DNA from 2 places in the Gordonia sihwensis genome. Region 1 is predicted to be linked to the other one. Evidence: riboswitches for the same ligand, from Rfam matches in the RefSeq annotation. Region 1 holds a riboswitch; the other holds the start of a gene.
The links. A riboswitch is a leader RNA that binds a small molecule or an ion and turns the genes downstream of it on or off. The one in region 1 is predicted to bind thiamine pyrophosphate.

Region 1 (7,246 bases):
TCGGAGACGTTGTGGTCCACAGCCAGGTAGATCCATCCGATGCCGCCGTGCGCGATCGCGCCGGCGATCTCGTACTGATCGGCGACCATCGTGCCCCGTTTGAGACCGGGGACGAACGAGTACCGCGACCCGCAGTTCCAGCAGGTGCCGCTGAGCGGTCCCTTGCCGCGGCCCGACTTCCGGCCCACCGGCTCGCCGCAGTTCCAGCACTTGCGCTTGCTCGGCGCGATCACCGGGTCGGCCAGGACGGCGTCCGCGGGGTCGATGTCGGTGATCTCGGGAAGCTGGACCAGTTCACTGCCGAGGCGGCGGTCGTGGACGTGGGCGCTCTTGCGGCTCTTCCTGCGTGAGGCGGCGATGTCGTCGAGGATCCGCCGCACCTGCGTCGACTGGGTGACGGTCGCCGTAGGCGCGGTGTCCCCGACAGTGCCCATCGGCGCGGGGACGGTGCCCGCCTGTGTCTGGACCGACTCGGAGGCCTCGGTCTGTGTGGGTTCGACTGCCGAGGCCTGTGTCTCGGCCGGGAGCTCGGTCGCCTCGGTGGCGACCGGCTCGGCGTCGCCGTTCTTGTTGCGCTTCTTCTTGATATCGCTCATCACGTCAATCCCGGTACATCGTCGGCGGCGGGGATCCGGGCCCGAGGATCGACAGCCACTCGTCGTAGGACCGCTGCCAGCTGCCGTCGGCCTCGCGGGCCGCGATCACGCCGTTGATGAATCGCGCGAAGTCATCCTGCCCCTTGGGTATCCCCACTCCGTAGTACTCCGTTCCGAGGCTGTCGCCGACCACGTGGACCCACGGATCCTGCGCGGCGATCCCGGCGAGTATGGAGTCGTCCGAGGTGATCGCGTCCACCTGCCCCTGCTGCATCATCACCAGGCAGTCGGCCCAACTCGCGGTGGTGAGATATTTCGCGCTCGGAACAGCACGTTCCACACGCGCGATGGAAGTGGAGGAGCGAGTGGCGCAGACGTTCTTCCCGGCGAGATCGGATGCCTGTGAGATACCCGAATTGCGGTACGCGAGGATCTGCTGGGCGGCGGCGTAGTAGGGCACCGAGAAGTCGATCGACTTGAGCCGATCGCACGTGATCGACATCGTTTTGACGACGACGTCGACCGCGCCGTTCTCCAGCGCCTGGATTCGGTTCTCGTTCGTGATCATCCGGTACTCGATCAGATTCGGATCCCCGAAGATCGCCTCGGCGATCCAGTGCGCGACGTCGATGTCGAATCCTTTGACGTCGCCGGTGATCGGATCGCGGAAACTCAGCGGATTGCTGCCGAGGTCGGTGCCGACGATCAGCCGTCCGCGCTTGGCGATCCGGTCCATCGTCGATCCGGGCGGCATCTGCCGCGGTTCGGACAGCGGTCCCGGCCGGAGTCCGGCGATCGCGGCGCAGTCGGAGTCGGGCGCCGGCGCGTCGGGCTGCGCGCCGAAACCGACGTCGGGCGGGAACGGCGCGTGCGCGGTGGTGGACGGCGGCTCGCTGGGGGTGCTGGTCACGGTGGCGCATGCGGTGAGGCCGGACGCGATGAGACACAGCAGTACGATCAGGCGGCGGGCGGACGCGGAGGCTGTCATCGGTACTCCCGGATCCGGGGGAACAGGCCGATCGCGACCGCCACGGCGGCCACCCCGCACAGCACGCCGATACCCGTGCCGGTGAAGCCGAGCAGACGCTGGGCGGTGCTGATGTTGTCGCGGAACGTGGTGCGCGCCTGGCCTATCGCCTTGACCAGCGCGTCGTTGACCTCGTTGTATCCGGTTGCGGTGCTGATCTTGCCGTTGCCGATGGTCAGGGCCCGCGCGGCCGTGTAGTCACCGCTCGCCAGCCGACGGCCCACCTCCTCGTGGGCACTGCGCCAACGTTCGAGCGCCGACTGGACGTCGGTGAGCGGCTGCGTCAGGCCGTGGTCGTCGGCGTGTTCGGGGTCGTTCGCGAGTTGGTCGGCGTGATCGTGGATCTCCTCGAGATCCTTGCTGAAGCCGACGTCGAGTTCTCCCGGATCGGACCGGCGGACCAGCGACAGCGTCTCGGCCGACCGCGCCTGCTGTGTGAGGATCCGCATGGTGGTCAGCGTGTGCAGCGGATCGGCACCGGCGGTCTTCGCTGTGTTGGCCGCGGCCACCGACAGCAGTCCCGAGATGAGCAGCCAGACCGTGCCGAGGATCATCGCGGTGAGCGCGCCGATGAGACCGATGTTGAAGTGGCGCCGCGTGCGCCGGGCCAGATAGCGTCCGGTGACGATCAGCATCGCGATGATGATCAGCAGCGCCACGTAGACGCCCCACGGTGGGACGGTGAGGGTGCGCTGGGGGTCGGAGATCGCCGACGACCGGTCCTCGTAGAGGCGTTGCGCCGCGGGCAGGATGGTCTCGATCATCAATGACGAGGCCTCGCTGAGGTAGGCCGATCCGACGGGGTTCGCGAGCCGGTTGTTGGTGCGTGCGGTCTCGATGAGGCCCGTGTACACCGGGATGCTGGTGGCGATGGTGTCGAGATCGTCACGCGAGGGCTTGTCGCGCTCGGACACCTCCGCCGCCGTGGACAGTCCGTCCGCGGCGGCGATGAGCGCGGAGGACGCCGTCGCGATGGAGTCGGTGTACTCCGCGCGGAGGTCGGGGGACTCGCGGCCGCCGGAGATGAACGCGGAGTTGGCCGCGGCGTCGGCCACCGACAGCGAACTGTAGAGGACCTCGGCGGCCTCGGCCTGCGGCTCGGCGCGGTCGACGAGTGCTTCGAGGGTCTGGCTTCGCTCGGTGAGCGAGACGGACGAGTACCAGCCGGTGAGACCGCATGCGAGGACCATCGCGAGCAGGATGATGACGAGTTTGCCGGGCGTGGTGGTCGCGTAGAAGCGCATCGTCAGCAACGGCGACGAGACCCGCTCGCGGGTCATGGCGGCGATCTCGCGCCGGTCGGCGATCACCTGGCGCAGAGTGGGGCTCGGCGCGCCACGGTCGGGCAGCACACTGCGGCCCGCATGCGTGAGTGCCGAGCGCACTCGGTAAACCTGGCCGGCCACGAGTTGTCCCTTTCGGATGTGCTGCGCTCAACCCTAGTCGGCGCGGCTGCGAGTAGACGGACAGCCCGGTACGGTGATTCGTCAGAGAAGCCGATCTGAAGTCGGTGGGTCGGTGCAGGAGGTCGCAGGGTGCGCGGTGACGGTGACGGCTGGGTGTTCGGTGCGGACGGTGCGCGCTACTGGGGACGCTTCGGGGCGGCGGGTCTGCTGCTGTGCGCGCCGGCCGACTCAGGCGTCGTGGTGCTGCTCCAGCATCGCGCCGTGTGGTCGCATCAGGGCGGTACGTGGGGGCTGCCGGGCGGTGCCCGCGACTCGCACGAGAGCGTGGAACAGGCCGCGGTGCGTGAAGCGCACGAGGAAGCCGGGATAGCTGAGTCGGACGTCGCGGTGATCGAGTCGATCGTCACGCACTCGGCGCCGGAGTGGAGTTACACGACGGTCATCGCCAAGGCTGATTCGCCGGTCGCGACGGTCGGCAACGGGGAGTCCGCCGAACTGCGCTGGGTGCCCGCCGAGTCGGTGGCCGAGCTGCCGCTGCATCCCGGTCTGGCGAAGGCGTGGCCGGGGCTGCTGGCCCGGCTCACCTGAGTCCGGCCCGCCCGAGCTCGGGCCCACCTGAGCGAGCTCACGCCAGCTGATTGGCTCCCGCGATCAGCGCGTTGATGGTGGCCTCGTCGCCGGTGCGGCCCCGGCCGTACGACCAACTCCGGTGCAGATCGCGTTCGCAGAGCAGGTAGGTGACGGTCTCGCCGTCCTCCTGATGCTGGTACAGCGAGACGATCTCGACGCCCGCGCCCAGTGCGTACAGCACCTCGGTCATCGCGCCGATGGCGCCGACCGCGGTGGCGCTGACGTCGTGGCATCGTCGGCCGAGATTGATCCGTGCGCGGCAGGTGACGGTGTCGCCGCGACCCGGCTCGATCGTGATCGCCTCCAACGCGATGTCGCCGGCGGGTGCGTAGGTCTGGTCGAAACTCGAAGTGGTCATGTCGGCCGCCTCCCGTGGGAACCAGTTCGGCAGTCGCCGAGAGGAGCGGGACTGCTGCGGACGGTCGTATCCGTTACGGGTACAGGATGTCGGCAGGATCTGAATGGAACGCATCGGGAGCCTTCATTTCGGTCGAAGATTCGATGACCGACGAGCTCAGAGAATGTGGAGAGACGACAACCCCGCAGCGGGGGGTCGGTCGAATCAGACCCCGCTGCGGCGGGCTACAAGAAGCTTCCACGTCATGATGGCAAGCAGCTTACTCCGCCGTGCCGGAAAGGCAAGCCGTCCGGAGGTCGCGCGCGGCGGTCGCGGGATCGTCGGCACCGGTGATCGCCCGGACCACCACGATGCGCTCGCCGCCCGCGTCGGTGACCTCTCGAACGCGGGGCAGGTCGATGCCGCCGATCGCGAACCACGCCTTGCTGGGCCGCGCCGCGGCGACCGCGCTGACGAACTCCAGTCCAGTGGCCGCCCGGCCCGGTTTGGTCGGCGTCGTCCAGCACGGGCCGGTACAGAAGTAGTCCACGTCGGGATCGGCATCGGCGGTGAGCGCCTGCTCCACGGTGTGCGTGGAGCGGCCGATCACCACGTCGGGGCCGACGATGCGCCGGGCGGTGGCGGGCGGCAGATCGTCCTGGCCGACGTGGAGGACGTCGGCGCCGGACGCGACCGCGACGTCGGCCCGGTCGTTGACCGCCAGCAGCGCACCCGCGGCGTGCGTCAGTTCGCGCAGCCGCCGCAGCAGTTCCAGCTCCTGCACGGCGGTGAGCTCGCCGAACTCGCGTTCCCCGGGCGAATTCTTGTCGCGCAGCTGGACGATGTCGACGCCGCCCGCGAGAGCGCTCCGGACGAAGTCGATCAGGTCGCCGCGCTCGCGCCGCGCGTCGGTGCACAGGTACAGGCGGGAGGTGGCGAGACGAGTGCGGGCATCCATGACCGACACCGTAGTCGCCGATGCCGGGCGGTAGACTGTGAGGCGTTATCGACACGGGAGTCCGGAGGTCCGCCGGGCTGAGAGTGCGCTGCGCCGGCGCTGACCGTCACACCTGATCCGGGTCATGCCGGCGAAGGAAGGCTGACGTCATGTCTGGTGAAACCGCATCCGGCGAACAGATCGCCTCTCCGATGGACCCTCGCACTGAGCGAGTCGGTGAGCTGTCGGTGATCGGGGGCGGCGTCGTCGGCCTCACGTGCGCCCTGTCCGCCGCCGACCGCGGATGGCGGGTGCGCGTCTTCGACGCCGGACCGCAGGAGCGGGCCGCGCACGTCGCGGGCGGCATGCTCGGCTGCTTCGCAGAAGGACATCCCGGCGAGGACCGGCTGCTGGCGATCTCGCGGGACTCGGTGGCGCGATGGCCCGCCCTGCTCGAACGACTCGGGGATCCGACCGTGCGGACGGCCGCCGACAGCTTGCTGATCGGTGCCGCGCCGGCCGACCTGGAGCACCTGCGGACACAGGTGCGGTTCGGGCTGTCCACGTCGCCCGGCGACGCCGACCGGCTGCCCGCGATGACACCGGCCGAGCTGCGTGCAGCCGAACCCGCGCTGGTGCGCGGCGTGGCCGGAGGGTTTCACGCGGTCGGTGAGGGGTCGCTCGACAACCGGCGGCTGATCGCCGCGCTGCAACGCGCGCTCAAGAGCCGCGGAGTGATCTGGGAGCGCGGGCGGGTGACCGATCTGTCGACGATCCCCGGGGATCAGGTGCTGGTCGCGGCCGGCCTCGGTTCCCGCAGGCTGCTGCCGAGCGTGGAACTCCGCGGTGAGAAGGGCGAGATCCTCCGACTGCGCCGCACACGTTGGTCGGTGCCGCCGCCGACGCATGTGATCCGGGCCCGCTGGCATGGGCGCGCCCTGTACCTGGTGCCGAGGGATGACGGGGTGGTCGTGGGCGCCACCCAGTACGAGGCCTACGACGACGGTGATCGGATGCCGCTGGCGGGCGGGGTGGGCGATCTGCTCGCCGACGCCGCCGAGCTGATGCCGGGACTGCGCACCTACGAACTCGCCGAGGCGGGCGCGGGGATCCGCCCGTCGTCGCCGGACGGTGTGCCCGTGGTGCGGCGGGTGGACGAGCGGATTCTCGTCGCCGCCGGGCACGGCCGCAACGGCATCGCGCTCGCCCCGTGGACCGCGGCGCGCGTGGCCGCCCTCCTCCGACCGCCGGATCGGCGCGGACCGGACTCGCGGGTGGATCCGATCGCAACTGACAACACCGACAACAGGGAGCCGACATGGAACTGACCGTCAACGGCGACACCGTCACCTTCGATGACGCGCCGACCGTCACCGGGCTGCTGGCCCACCTCGACCTGCCCGACTGCGGAGTCGCGGTGGCCGTGGACGGGGTGGTGCGTTCCAAAGCCGAGTGGGACCGACCGCTCGGTGCGTACGCCGAGATCGACATCCTGACGGCGGTGCAGGGTGGCTGACACAGCACAGGGACCGGTCGGGGAGGTGCCGCCGCTGTCCGTGGCCGGCCGCGAGTTCGGTTCGCGGCTCATCACGGGGACCGGCGGCGCGCCGAATCTCGCTGTGCTCGAACGTGCATTGATCGCCTCCGGAACCGAGCTGACGACGGTGGCGATGCGCCGCATCAGTCCGGAGTCCGGGACCGGTGTGCTCGACCTGCTGCGTCGCCTCGGAATCGCGGTCCTGCCGAACACGGCGGGCTGTCACACCACGGCCGAGGCGGTACTGACCGCGCAGCTCGCCCGTGAGGCGTGCGAGACGGATCTGGTCAAGCTGGAAGTGGTGGCCGACGACCGCACGTTGCTGCCCGATCCGCTCGAGTTGGTGGACGCCGCATCGGCGCTGGTCGCCGACGGCTTTCAGGTTCTCGCGTACACCAACGACGACCCGGTCCTCGCTCTGCGTCTGCAAGACGCGGGGGTGGCCGCGGTGATGCCGCTGGGCTCGCCGATCGGGACCGGGCTCGGCATCTCCAATCCACACAACATCGAGATGATCGTCGCGCGGGCCGAGGTGCCGGTGGTGCTCGACGCCGGCATCGGGACGGCGAGCGACGCGGCACTGGCCATGGAACTCGGCTGCGACGCCGTCCTGCTGGCCTCGGCGGTCACGCGCGCGGACGACCCGGCGGCGATGGCCGCGGCCATGCGCCACGCCGTCGTCGCCGGATACCTGGCCGCGCACGCCGGCCGGATCCCGAAGCGGTTCTGGGCGCAGGCATCCTCGCCGAGCCGTTCCGCGATCTGCTGAGGACGCG
Region 2 (7,246 bases), 790 kb from region 1:
CGATTGGCGGGCCTCACCCAATCCCCCGACCGATCGCTCCCCCAGCCTGTCGGACATCACCGGGCTGCTCCGGGAGCGGACCGGCGAGGCGATCGTCGTCGAGCGCGACGGCGTCCGCCACCGCATCCGCACCGATGCGATCACGTCGGTGCGACTGCTCTCGCGACGGGTGGTGCGCAACTCCGAGATCCGCGGCGTGGAGCGAGCGCTGATGCGCGCCGCACCGGCCGCCGAGCGAACCGAGACCGACGGGTGGCTCGTCAACGGCGCCGGCGACTCTCTGCGGTCGAGAGCCGCGGCACCGGTCGACTTCGGCTCCACCGCGGCCGGTCTGCCCGCGGCGCTGCGCTGGCTCGACGGCCGGGGGCTGCCGCGCCGCGTGATCGTCGCCGACCGGCTGATGCGCGTCGCCTCGCTGGGTGCGGCGATCGCGAGTTCGGCCGATTACGAGGTGCTGGTCGGCCCCGAGCCGACGGCCCCCACCCCGCCCGGCGACTGGGCGCCGATCGCCGACGGGGTGGTCGCGGTGACGGTGGCGGCGTCCGACGACTCGGCCCGCGCGGCGTGGCGGGCACTGGACTTCGAACTGCACCACACGTGTCGCCTGCTGGCTCTGTAGCGGCGGCGCGATGAATTACGGTGGACGGCGATGCCGAACTCCACCGACCCCGACCTGACCAGGCGACGAATCATCGCTTCGGCGCTCGCCGTCATCGCGCTGCTCGCCATCGCGGCGTTCACGTGGTGGATCGACGGCCGCGACAGCCCCGACGACGCGTCGTCCGCACCGACGTCCACGGTCGCCGGCCCGCTCCTCGGCACGTCCACGGCGGCGCCCGGCCCGGCGACGGTCGAGGCGAGGGGCGGCGACGCTCCCACCCGGGTCACCAAGACGCTGAACGAGATCGATTCGGGCCGGTGGCCGGAGGCGGCGAACGCCCCGGGCACCCACGGCGGCGACACCTTCCGGAACAACGAGCGCAAGCTGCCGGTCAAGTCCGCAGACGGGCGGCGCATCGTCTACAAGGAATGGGACGTCAACCCCAAGAAGCCGGGACGCGGACGTGACGCCGAACGCATCGTGACCGGCAGCGACGGGTCCGCCTGGTACACCCTCGACCACTATCGGACCTTCGTCCAGATCCGGGGGCCGTCGGCGTGACCACCGCTTCCCTGACCGAATTCCTCGCCGGCGAGGGCCCGGCGACAGCGCTCGCGGTCGGCGACGTCACCACGTACCGCACCGGCGCAGCGGTCCGGCGGTTGCCGGGCGACCGGATGCGCACGCTGGACGGACTGTACGACCGCTTCGCCGCCGCATGGGACTTCCCCGGCCACTTCGGGCACAACAAAGACGCGTTCGACGACTGCATGGGCGACCTCCCCACCGGTCTGCGGACCCCCACCGGCGCGCGGGCGACGGCATTGCTGACCGTCGTCTCCGATGCCGGCCGACTCCTGGCCGACGCTCCGGAAGGCGACTTCGAGTGGTTCGCCACCTCCCCCGCGCACTGGCGGGAGCGGCTGCGCCGATCGGGCCGCCGCTTCGGACTCGTCCTGCTCACGTCCGCCGACGACGCGGCCGCCGTCGCAGGCCGGTGGGAGGGTGCCGGTGCGCCCCTGATGCGGTTGCGGCAGGATTGACGCCATGCGCCTGGCGACGTGGAACGTGAACTCGATCCGCGCCCGATCCGAGCAGGTCGTGGCATGGATGAATCGGCATGCGATCGATGTGCTCGCGATGCAGGAGACCAAGTGCACCGACGATCAGTTCCCGGTGATGAGTTTTCTGGCCCACGGCTACGACGTCGCGTTCCACGGGTCGAGCGGATACAACGGCGTCGCGATCGCGTCCCGGATCGGGGTGCACGACATCCACATCGGATTCGACGGGCAGCCGCTCTACGCCGGTGAACGGGAGGCGCGAGCCATCTCGGCGACCTGCGGAGGCGTGCGCGTCTGGAGCCTGTACGCCCCCAACGGGCGCGAGCCGGGACACGATCACTTCCAGTACAAACTCGACTGGCTCAGCGCCCTCGCCGATGTCACATCGCTGGAACTGTCGCACGATCCCGCCGCCCAGGTCGCTCTCGCCGGAGACTGGAATGTGGCGCCGACCGACGAGGACGTGTGGGACCCCGAGTACTTCGCGTCCCGCACGCACACCTCCGACGAGGAGCGCGCCGCCTTCCGCCGCTTCGTCGAAGGCGGATTCGTCGACAGCGCGGCCCCCTTCACCCCCGGTCCGGGGACCTACACCTTCTGGGACTGCCAGGCCGGGCGCTTCGCCCGCAACGAGGGCATGCGCATCGACTTCGCGCTCTGCTCCCCCGCCTTGGACGACCGTATCCACGACGCCTTCATCGACCGCGACGCCCGCGCCGCGGAGGGCGCCAGCGATCACGCCCCCCTCGTGTTCGACCTGAGCTGATCCCGGCGGGTGCGCCGGTCGGTCCGCCTCAGGCGGAGGCCATCGCCACCATGCCGGGATGGGCGTCGAGGAAGTGCTTGGTGAAGGTGCACAGCGGCCGCACCTTGAGCTGGTTGTCGCGCATGTACTGCATGGCGCCGCCGGTGAGCCGAGTGGCCAGCCCGTGGCCGCTGTACTCGTCGTAGAGGACCGTGTGGAGGATCGTCACCACCTCGCCGTCGGGACCGTCGTCGATGCGATAGCCGAGCACGCCGACCAGGTCGCCGCCCACCCGCAACTCGAAGCGCTCCCGCTCCGGGTTGTGGGAGACCTCGGAGATCTGATGCAGCAGCGAGCGCGCCGACTGCGGCGGATGCGAGTGACGGACTTTGCGATGCATTCGTTGACCTCCTGTGACCAGCGTCACAAGATTACGTTCGTTCGACGGGGAGACGCAAGTCACATCTGTCACATCTGCATCACGATGCGACGCGACCGGACGACGTGAGTATGGTGGGCACCGCACAACTTCACACGCGGGGGCTCCCACGGAACCGGGGGCTGAGATGGCGACAGGCGGTCGTCGACCGCCTGAACCTGTCCGGATAATGCCGGCGTAGGGAGGATCATCATGGGCACATCCATGCCTGGAACCACACGTGACGACGCCACCGCCGAGGTGACCTGTGGCCCCATCGAGGGCAGCAGCAAGGTCTACCTCGACATCGACGGCATGGCCGTTCCCCAGCGTCGAGTGCATCTGACGAACGGCGAGCACCTCGACCTCTACGACACCTCCGGTCCGTACACCGACTCGTCGGCGACCATCGACCTCGAGAAGGGGCTGGCGAAGACGCGCGACTCCTGGGAACGGCCGGCACCGGTGCCCGTGGGCGGACACGACGCGGCCACCCAGCTGGCCTGGGCACGCGCCGGGATCGTGACGCCGGAGATGAGATACATCGCCGCGCGCGAGGGCGTCGACGCCGAGCTGGTCCGCAGCGAAGTGGCCGCCGGACGCGCGGTGATTCCGGTCAATCACCGCCACCCCGAGTCGGAGCCGATGATCATCGGCAAGGCCTTCGCGGTGAAGGTGAACGCGAACATCGGCAACTCTGCCGTCACCTCGTCCATCGCCGAAGAGGTGGAGAAGATGGTCTGGGCCACCCGGTGGGGCGCCGACACCATCATGGATCTCTCGACCGGCAAGGACATCCACCTCACTCGCGAATGGATCCTGCGCAACTCCCCCGTCCCGGTCGGAACCGTGCCGATCTACCAGGCGCTCGAGAAGGTGAACGGCGATCCCACGCGCCTGACCTGGGAGATCTACCGCGACACCGTCATCGAACAGGCCGAACAGGGCGTCGACTACATGACCGTGCACGCCGGCGTGCTCCTGCGTTACGTCCCGCTGACCGCCAAGCGGGTGACCGGCATCGTCTCGCGCGGCGGCTCCATCATGGCCGCATGGTGTCTGGCCCACCACACCGAGTCGTTCCTGTACACGCACTTCGACGAGCTGTGCGAGATCTTCGCGCGGTACGACATCACCTTCTCGCTCGGCGACGGCCTGCGCCCCGGGTCCATCGCCGATGCGAACGACGAGGCGCAGTTCGCCGAACTGCGGACCCTGGGCGAGCTGACGAAGATCGCCAAGAGCCACGGCGTACAGGTGATGATCGAGGGCCCCGGGCACGTCCCGATGCACAAGATCGCCGAGAACGTCCGGCTCGAGGAAGAGCTGTGTGAGGAGGCCCCGTTCTACACGCTCGGCCCGCTCGCCACCGACATCGCGCCGGCCTACGACCACATCACCTCCGCGATCGGCGCCGCGATGATCGCGCAGGCCGGCACGGCGATGCTCTGCTACGTGACGCCGAAGGAGCACCTGGGGCTGCCGAACCGGGACGACGTGAAGGTCGGCGTCATCACCTACAAGATCGCGGCACACTCGGCCGACCTCGCCAAGGGGCATCCGCGCGCCCAGGAACGCGACGACGCCCTCAGCAAGGCGCGCTTCGAGTTCCGCTGGACCGATCAGTTCAACCTCGCGCTCGATCCCGACACGGCACGCGAGTACCACGATGAGACGATGCCCGCCGAGCCGGCGAAGACCGCGCACTTCTGCTCCATGTGCGGCCCCAAGTTCTGCTCCATGCGGATCTCGGCCGACGTCCGCACCTATGCACAGGAGAACGGGCTCGTCACGCAGGAGGACATCGACGCGCGGCTGGCACAGGACATGGCGGCCAAATCGGCCGAGTTCGCGGCGGCGGGAAACCAGGTGTACCTGCCGATCTCCGAGGCCGCCGCGCCGTGACCCTGCGGCTTCCGCAGGCCGGCCCCGGCGTCACCCCGGTCCGGGTGATGACCGTGGCCGGCTCCGATTCCGGCGGCGGCGCGGGCATTCAGGCCGATATGCGCACCTTCGCGATGCTCGGCCTGCACGCCTGCGTCGCGGTCACCGCGGTGACCGTGCAGAACTCCACCGGGGTCACCGGAATCCAGGAGATCGATCCGGCGGTGGTCGCGGCGCAGATGCACTCGGTGGTTCCCGACATCGGCGTCTGTGCGGTCAAGACGGGGATGCTGGCCTCCGATCCGATCATCACGGCGATCGCCGAAGCCGCGACGCAGCTCGGCATCGGCGGTGACACGGGAGTGCCGCTGGTGGTCGATCCCGTCTGCGCGTCGATGCACGGCGATCCCCTGCTGGCGTCCGACGCCCTCGGTGCGCTCACCGAGCGGTTGATGCCGCTCGCCACGGTCGTCACGCCGAACCTGGACGAGGTGCGCCTACTGACCGGGATCGACGTCGTGGACGGTGCGAGCCAACGGGCGGCCGCCGCGGCACTGCGCGAGACGGGCGCCCGGTGGGCCCTGGTGAAGGGCGGCCACCTGCGGGGCAGCGAACACAGCCCCGACATCCTGTACGACGGCCGAGAGTTCCTGGAGTTCCCGGGCAGACGCATCGACACCCCGCACGACCACGGTGCGGGTGACACCCTGGCCGCGGCGATCACCGGCGCGCTGGGCCACGGCTACCGCGTGCCCGACGCCGTGGCCTTCGCGAAGCGGTGGGTCACCCGCGGCCTGGCCGCCGCCTATCCGCTCGGCGCCGGCCACGGCCCGGTGAACCCGCTGTGGCGGCTCGATCCGGCGGCCGACTCCCCGCCGTGACCGGCCCGCCGCTATCCGCGCACGCGGTGGCGATACTCCACCGGTCCGACGCCGTAGCGCTGCTTGAACCGGTTCCGGAAGGTCGCGACCGTCGGGAAGCCCGATGAGAGCGCGATGGTGCTGATCGAGGCGCCCGCGTTCTGCATGAGCATCTCGTGGGCGGTCTGCAGCCGGCGATCGGCGATCCGGCTCGCGAGCGAGGTGTCGCAGTTCTCGAAGTAGCGGTACAGCTGGCGGCGCGAGAGGTGCAGCCGCTCGGCGATCGCGTCCGGGGAGAAGCTGGGATCGCGGTGGTGGCGGTCGATGAGGTCGCGAGCGGCCTCCTGGACGAACAGGGCGTTGTCCTCGGTGCCGGTCGGAGAACCGTCGAGTTACGACAGCGCGGCGACAATCAGATCGACGGCGGCCTGCTCCGAGACGGTGCCCGTCGCCTGCCCCGCATTGAGCGCCGAGGTCTCGGCGGCGAATCGGCGGACGAAGACCGCGGCCGCGCGGGCCAGCGGGGTGTTGGCCGCGATGGGACGCTGCAGCCGCTCGGCGATGTGGCGGTGCTTGCCGAGCCGATTGAACGGGATGAGCAGTCCGGACGGGTCGGCCACGGCGTTGGTCACCAGGCTGTACGGGGTCGCGTTGCTGACGAACACCAGGTCGCCGGGGCCGTAGACGAACTCCCGGCCGTTCTGCCGGATGAGTGACTGTCCGCGCATACCGCTGACACTGACCACCAGAGAGTCCGACGGCTCGTTCCGCACCCGCTCCGCCGTGCGCTCCATCGTCATCGCGGGCTGCAGTGCGCAGTAGGTCACGATCGACGACAGACTCTGTGCGAAGCGCATCGCATGAAAGGTCTCCGGTTCCGCGATGCGGACGTCGACCGTCGGGCTGTAGGCGGTGGTGCCGGAATGGCCGGTGAACCGGTCCGGACGCGGGCGCGTCGGGACACTGCCGACGCCGAGCCGCGCTTCCCATTCGGCGACGGTGCGCGGAGTGAGCCGGGTCGCCAGTCCGGGACGTGCCGCCTGAGGGAACGAAGCGCGCGTATTGGACAGACTTGTCTTGGGCAGGGTTGCACTATGGGGCATGAGGAGACCTTCTACGCATGGGGGACATGGCGAGGTGGGCCTGGCTTTGGGAGGGAGCCTTGCTTTCTCATCTGACATACTTGCACACCCAATTATCAGTGTCGAGCGAATCACCAAAAGCGCCAAGGTGATATTCGGGTCACATCGGGCGGGTCCGATCGGCAAACTTGCGTCGCAACTGTCACTACCTGGGGGTAACTGCTAGCAGGCCGGCATCGCGGCATACCCGGCGCGGTACTGTTCTGGGAGACCGCGGCGCGACGACCCGCCGCGGCCCGCATCGTCTCGTCCTAGGAGCGCCCGTGACCCAGCCGCCGAACGACGGCCCCACGACACCCCCGTCGAGCGAGCCGCAGTACCCGGCGTCCGCGGGACAGACCGCCTACAGCAACCAGCCTGCGGGGTACGGCCCGCCGACCGGCCCTCCGGAACCCGTGACGGCCGCCGCCGCGGAGACCGCGGCCGTCCGGCGCTGGCGGATCATCACCGCGGTCGCCTGCCTCGCCGCCGCTCTCGTCATCGTCAGCTTCTTCCTCGTCGGCCAGAGCCGATCGTCCGACAGCCAGGCTCC

Region 2: another riboswitch for thiamine pyrophosphate. It lies ahead of thiC (phosphomethylpyrimidine synthase ThiC); the one in region 1 lies ahead of P5P27_RS00695 (FAD-dependent oxidoreductase).

The regions. Positions count from the first base shown of each region.
Region 1 covers NZ_CP121248.1:137,976-145,221, forward strand. The annotation lists gene P5P27_RS00665 (serine/threonine-protein kinase) at 1-596, opposite strand, end outside; gene P5P27_RS00670 (glutamate ABC transporter substrate-binding protein) at 601-1,584, opposite strand; gene P5P27_RS00675 (hypothetical protein) at 1,581-3,029, opposite strand; gene P5P27_RS00680 (NUDIX hydrolase) at 3,159-3,617, shown strand; gene P5P27_RS00685 (hypothetical protein) at 3,655-4,017, opposite strand; gene thiE (thiamine phosphate synthase) at 4,277-4,954, opposite strand; TPP riboswitch at 4,998-5,111, shown strand; gene P5P27_RS00695 (FAD-dependent oxidoreductase) at 5,104-6,261, shown strand; gene thiS (sulfur carrier protein ThiS) at 6,252-6,449, shown strand; gene thiG (thiazole synthase) at 6,442-7,239, shown strand.
Region 2 covers NZ_CP121248.1:3,604,431-3,611,676, forward strand. The annotation lists gene P5P27_RS17160 (GNAT family N-acetyltransferase, cg3035/Rv0428c family) at 1-619, shown strand, start outside; gene P5P27_RS17165 (guanyl-specific ribonuclease) at 650-1,162, shown strand; gene P5P27_RS17170 (barstar family protein) at 1,159-1,644, shown strand; gene P5P27_RS17175 (exodeoxyribonuclease III) at 1,649-2,431, shown strand; gene P5P27_RS17180 (GNAT family N-acetyltransferase) at 2,460-2,810, opposite strand; TPP riboswitch at 2,937-3,050, shown strand; gene thiC (phosphomethylpyrimidine synthase ThiC) at 3,042-4,733, shown strand; gene thiD (bifunctional hydroxymethylpyrimidine kinase/phosphomethylpyrimidine kinase) at 4,781-5,593, shown strand; gene P5P27_RS17195 (helix-turn-helix domain-containing protein) at 5,605-5,928, opposite strand; gene P5P27_RS17200 (AraC-like ligand-binding domain-containing protein) at 5,965-6,675, opposite strand; gene P5P27_RS17205 (hypothetical protein) at 6,978-7,246, shown strand, end outside.